2 regions of the Brevibacillus sp. HB1.3 genome follow, and region 1 is predicted to be linked to the other one. Evidence: riboswitches for the same ligand, from Rfam matches in the RefSeq annotation. Region 1 holds a riboswitch; the other holds the start of a gene.
What was found. A riboswitch is a leader RNA that binds a small molecule or an ion and turns the genes downstream of it on or off. The one in region 1 is predicted to bind cyclic di-GMP.
Positions count from the first base shown of each region.

Region 2: linked by a shared signal. The riboswitch ahead of HPY31_RS06240 (methyl-accepting chemotaxis protein) and the one ahead of yfmT (benzaldehyde dehydrogenase) in region 1 are both predicted to bind cyclic di-GMP.

Region 1 covers NZ_JABMIT010000006.1:249,712-252,921, reverse strand. Annotated here, with positions in the region: gene HPY31_RS16340 (hypothetical protein) at 1-18, shown strand, start outside; gene HPY31_RS16335 (methyl-accepting chemotaxis protein) at 43-987, shown strand; cyclic di-GMP riboswitch class I at 1,163-1,248, shown strand; gene yfmT (benzaldehyde dehydrogenase) at 1,334-2,791, shown strand; gene HPY31_RS16325 (methyl-accepting chemotaxis protein) at 2,822-3,210, shown strand, end outside.
Region 2 covers NZ_JABMIT010000002.1:337,575-340,784, reverse strand. Annotated here, with positions in the region: gene HPY31_RS06245 (formate--tetrahydrofolate ligase) at 1-1,389, shown strand, start outside; cyclic di-GMP riboswitch class I at 1,524-1,624, shown strand; gene HPY31_RS06240 (methyl-accepting chemotaxis protein) at 1,697-3,210, shown strand, end outside.

The DNA.
Region 1 (3,210 bases):
CGCCGAGGTGACAATTGATGGGTACAAAGGAGAGGGAAGCGGATGTTTTGGAAAAAAGACAAAGGCCTGGCAGAAAAAGAGACAGCAGCGACGACAGCCACAACCACCACAACCACAATGACAGGACAGCAAGACGTATGGAAACATGAGCTTCGCGGTCTTTACGAACAGATGGGTGCAATCCTTGCTTCAGACCAAGCGATGAACGCCGATTCCGATCAAATGGTGCGATTGGTGACGAGGATGAAGCGTGCCGTAGAGAATATCCAGGCCATTAATGAGCGGGATGATGAATCTGCGAACCAGTTGTCGGTTCGAGGAGAGCGCCTGACAGACATCTGTAAACAGTCGGTAGCGCGTGCAGATGAAGGCAAGAAGGCTATGACGGACGTTGTGGAAGTCATGAGCCTGCTCGACAAAGAATCGGTTCATACGTCCAAGTCCATGAGCCGCTTGGAAGAGCGTTCTTCGGAAATTACGAGTATTGTCAAGGTAATCAGCGACATTACGAATCAGACTAACCTTCTCGCTCTGAATGCAGCGATAGAAGCTGCACGTGCGGGGGAACAAGGCCGAGGCTTTGCTGTGGTAGCAGATGAAGTACGGAAGCTGGCAGAGATGACAGCGAACTCGACCAAGACGATTGCAGAATTAATCGGAAAGATTCAAGAAGAAATCAAAGAAGCATTGTCCAACAGTGAAAAAAGCAGCAGTGCGATCAAAAATGGACTTTCCATCAGCAAGGATGCTGCACAGAAGACGGATCAGATCGCGAACGCTTTCCAGGTACTGAACGTCGAAGTGGCGGGTGTGATGGAAATCATCGCGCATCAAAAGCGTTTTGCTGACGATGTGTCCCAGCAGGTAAGTGAGGCAAAGGGCTTGCTGGATGAGCTGAATGAAGGCATGACCAAGCACGTAAGAGACGCCAACGCGGTAGAGCAAATGCTCGCGACGAGCGTAAAGGATGTCAAAAAGTTATTGTGATCATGAGGAAGAAAAATCAGGAGTCCGTATCCAAGCGATGCGGACTTTTTGATATTTGTTCTTTCCTTTCACGAAATATTTACATGTTAACGTTTGACTATTCGAAATGGAGTACTATAATCAAAGTAGGTTTCTCCATATCTTTCCTTTTTTCGACAAAATCCTATCAGCATTCGCTATGAATGGGCAAACCCATTGAAAAGTGGGGACGCAAAGCCACGGGCCTAATGTACACGTTACGATGGCAGCCGGGTTGCCAACGAGCAGTGTATTTTGCTGTTTTAGTTTTACGGCTCCTTTCATGCGAAAGGGGCCTATTTATTTTACAAAAGGGAGTGGTTGTAGCATGTCAATCCTTCAAACACTGGACAAGCAGTACATCAATGGGGAGTGGCGCGACGGACTTGGCGCGAAGACATTGCAAGATATCAACCCTTACAACGGGGAAGTCATCGCAGAATTCAAAATGGCAAATCTGGAGGATATCGACGCGGCTTACAAGGCGGCAGCCAGCGCGAAAAAAGAGTGGGATGAAGTGAATGCCTATACCAAATCCCGAATGTTGGAGCGTGCTGTTCGCTTTATCGAAGAGCATGAAGAAGAAATCATTCAGATCATCATTCGTGAACTAGGTGGAACCCGACTGAAGGCATTTTTTGAGATCGGGCTTGTGAAGGATATTATTCGAGAGGCGGCTACGTTCCCGGTACGCATGGAAGGAAAAATTCTCCCTTCTCCCGTAGACGGAAAGGAAAATCGCTTGTATCGGATTCCCGCAGGAGTTGTCGGCGTCATCAGTCCGTTCAACTTCCCGTTCTATTTGTCGATGAAGTCCGTAGCTCCAGCTCTTGGCGCGGGTAACGGTGTCGTCCTCAAACCGCATGAGCACACGCCAATCACGGGTGGGACTCTCATCGCGAAAATTTTTGAAGAAGTAGGTCTGCCCAAAGGCTTGATCAACGTCGTTGTAACGGATATTGCTGAAATTGGCGATGGATTTGTCTCCCACCCGATTCCGCGCATCCTTTCGTTTACAGGCTCTAGCCAAGTAGGAAGCCATATCGCGCAAGTGGCAGCGAAGCATTTCAAGAAGGCGATTTTGGAGCTAGGTGGCAACAGTGCCCTGATTGTTTTGGAGGATGCGGATCTTACGTATGCCGTCAATGCAGCCGTATTCAGCCGCTTTACCCACCAAGGTCAGATTTGCATGTCGGCTAACCGGGTTCTGGTTCACCAAGATGTATACGATAAATTCCTTGATCTGTATGTGGAAAAAGTATCTGGACTCAAGGTAGGCGACCCAAATGATCCAGACACGGTAATCGGTCCACTTATCAATCAACGGCAAGTCGCCAACCTGATGGCAACGGTCGATGAGGCGATACGTGAAGGAGCCGTTCCTGCACTGAAAGGGGAAGTGAAAGGAAACGTGGTCGAGCCGATTGTTTTGACAGGAGTGACCACAGACATGTCGATTGCATCCAAAGAGTTGTTTGGTCCTGCTGTTTGCATCATGTCGTTTGCTTCCGAGGAAGAAGCAATTCGCATGGCGAACGAGACACCCTTTGGATTGTCCGGGGCGATTCATACCCGCGATCTGGAGAGAGGTGCCCAGATGGCCAAGCGCATTGAGACGGGCATGATTCATATCAACGATGGAACGATCAATGACGAACCAATTGTGGCGTTCGGCGGTGAAAAGCATTCCGGATTGGGACGCTTGAATGGTCAATGGAGCCTAGAAGAGTTTACTACGCTAAAATGGATTTCGGTTCAGCACAAAAAGCGTCAATTTCCGTACTAATGCTAGCAAAAGATAGAGGTGAAGAGGGTCATGAACGGATACGAAGGATGGAATGAAACAGAAGCCTCCGAAAAGGGGAAAAATGCAGAACTTCTCGAGGCTTTCATCAAGGTTGCTCCCTATTTAAATGATTTGCTCAACGATGACATTACCATTGGGGTCTACGACACGGAAAAGCTATTGCGCAATGTGCCTGCCCAAACATTTGCTCTGCAGGTAAAGCCAGGTGATCCACTCCAGGAAGGGGATGTGATCACCAACGCGATTCGAAAAAACACCAAGCAGGCGATGATGGTTCCCAAGGAATTATTTGGTTTTCCTCTCGTCGCACGGGCGATCCCCTTGCATGATCACACGGGAAAAGTTATCGGCGGTGTCGGCATTGGTTCGAGTATGGAGCGAGCCAATGAGCTGTATGA
Region 2 (3,210 bases), on a different contig from region 1:
CTTCGCGAGCCGTCCTTGGGTCCTTGCATGGGGATCAAAGGAGGCGCAACGGGAAGCGGCCAGGCACAAATTCTCCCGGCCGATGAAATTAACCTGCATTTTACAGGGGACATTCATGCGATTACAGCTGCACATAACTTGTTGGCAGCGATGATCGACAATCATATTTTCCATGGCAATCCGCGCGGACTCAATCCAAAGAAAATCGTTTGGAAACGAGCTATGGACATGAACGACCGCGCACTGCGAAACATCGTGGTTGGTATGGGTGAAGGCAATGGAATGACGCGTGAGGATGGCTTCATGATTACGACCGCGTCGGAAATCATGGCGATCTTATGCTTGAGTGAGAATCTAGCAGACTTGCGCGAGCGGTTGAACCATATCATTATTGGCTACGATTTCAATGATCAGCCTGTACGGGCGGAAGAAATCAACGCGGTCGATGCGATGTGCGTTCTCTTGAAGGAAGCCATCAAGCCCAATCTCGTACAGACAATCGAAGGAACCCCGGTCATCATTCACGGCGGACCTTTTGCCAATATCGCGCATGGGTGCAGCAGTGTGATCGGAACCAAAATGGCCTTGAAGCTGGCAGATTACGTCGTAACAGAGGCTGGATTTGGTGCCGACTTGGGGGCCGAGAAGTTTTTTGACATCAAGTGCAGAAAAGCAGGTCTGACTCCATCGGCTGCTGTCGTGGTCATTACGGTTCGGTCGTTGAAATACAACGGCGGGGTAAAAGTACCGGACTTGGCGGTGGAGAACTTGTCTGCTCTGGAAAAAGGCTTCGAAAACGTCAAGCGACATCTGGAAAACCTACAGAAGTTTGGTGTGCCAGCAGTGGTGGCCATCAATCATTTTGCGACAGATACCCAAGCAGAGATTGATGCTGTCATTGCGCTGTGTCAAGCGGCTGGAGCCGAAGCAGCGCTCTCTAAAGTGTGGGCAGAAGGAGGAGCAGGCGGTGTCGAGCTGGCTGAAAAAGTAATTCGAGCAGCAGAGCTGCCTTCGTCCTTCCGATTCTTGTATGAGGAAGACCTCAGCATGAAAGACAAGATCGAGACTGTCGTGAAAGAAGTATACCGTGGATCAGGAGTTGTCTTTTCGCCGTTAGCATTAAAAACGATGCAAAAGGTAGAAGAAATGGGCATGTCCCATCTGCCTGTATGCATGGCGAAAACACCTTACTCTTTTACGGATCGTGCTGATCTGTTGGGGGCACCTGTAGACTTCACGATACATGTGAGCGAAGTGCGCATATCAGCAGGAGCTGGTTTTATCGTGGCACTGACCGGAAGCTTGGTTACCATGCCGGGCCTTCCGAAAAAGCCGGCTGCGGAATCGTTGTATGTAGACGAGGATGGTCAAGTGATTGGATTAAGCTAATCAAAAAGTGTGACAAAAAGCTGACAGCTGTAAAAGGTTGTCAGCTTTTTTTCCATTTTGAGGTTTATTCGCAGAAAGTTATGGGAAATGAAAGGTGAGATTGAAAAAAGTGAACTTAATTGAAAACCAACAAGGAATGACAAAGGCAAACTTGCTGAAAGGCAGGGACGCAAAGCCACGGGTCTAAGGACGAAGGTCAAATGACTTTCGCAGCTAGGACAGCCGGGTTGCCATACCGTAGTCATGATGGGCTGTCGGTGGGCAGTCTTTTTTTTGTTGAAAAAAGAGAAGGGAGAAGGGATTCGGTATGAAAAATAGTTTGAAGAATAAGCTAATTATCGTTTTGTGCCTGCTATTGGTAATAAGTTTGGGTACGGTTTGCGGTGCAAGCTATTGGAGTGCTTCCAACCTTTTGGCAAACAGCCTGGACAAAGAAGCTGAGCTGTCAGCTAGCAATCTCTCGATTCGTATCGATGGTTTCTTTCAAGAGAAAATTGAGATTGTAAGAGCGATAGGAGGGTTGATGTCGGCAGATCAAAATGTCGAACAAGACCTGAAACTCATTCAAGAAGCCCAAAAGAAAAACCCCGAGTTTGAGACGTTCTTCTTTTCGCATGACTTAAGCGGTAAGAAAGTGATCAATTTCAAGGGTGAAGTGACCGACATCTCGGATCGTCCGCATATTAAGGAAGCTAGCAAAGGGGAAGGGAAGGTCGTTGTCTCTGAGCCAGTCATTTCGAAGCGGACAGGGAATAACATCGTGACACTGGTCGTTCCATTGATGAAGGACAATCGTCAATACGGTTACATCGGTTCTACGATTCCAATCAATGAGATCCAAAAAAAGGTGTCTGAGGAGAAATTCGGCGAATTAGGTTACGCCTTTTTAGTAAGCAAAACAGGAACATTTATTTATCATCCGAATAGCGAGTACATTCTGAAGGAATCCATTCTTAATATGGGTATTCTTCCACTTCAGACTGCTTTTGAAGATATCAAGCAAGGGAATCATGGAATCGCCCAATACGAATACGAGAATACAGAGCGATTTGCTTCCTATGCGCCAACCAATTTGAACTGGGGGATATACATCACTGCGCCCGTAGCGGAGCTGCATGCACCTGTCGATCAACTGTTAGTCCGATTGACGGTTATTTCCCTCATCGTATTGGCGCTTGGGGTCGTCCTCATCTATTTCTTGGCTGTACGCATGGTAAAACCAATTGAGCGTCTAAATCACGCAGTAAATGTAGTGGCGCAGGGGAATTTGAAAGAGACCGTAACGGTTGACGGAAAAGACGAGATTGCGGTTCTGTCCCGTGACTTTAACCAGACGGTATCACACTTGAAAAATTTGATCGAAGACGTATCACTGTCGTCTGATCAAGTTCAGCGCTTTAGTCAGGAAGTATCCGCAGGCATTAAACAAGCGACGGAAAACATCAACCAAATCGGCTTGTCTATCGCACAGATTTCTGAGGGAGCAGAGGCGCAGGCATCTAGCTCGCAGGAAGTCGCATTGTCGATGACTGACATGGCAGCGGGCATCGTGAAAATCGCGGAGACGTCTGCACATGTTTCTGAGGCTGCCCAGATCGCAACAGAGCAGGCTGAGCAAGGGACTGCTGTGGTAGAGCAGGCAGTTCGCCAGATGGGAAGCATTGGTGAGGGAACTTCGAAGGCGACTGTAGCCATCGAGCAGCTCAACAATCGCTCCAAAGAAATCGAAGGCATTCTCGATACGATCAGTCAGTTGACCTCGCAAATTAATTTGCTTGCCTTGAACGCTTCGATTGAGGCAGCACGTGCTGGCGAGCATGG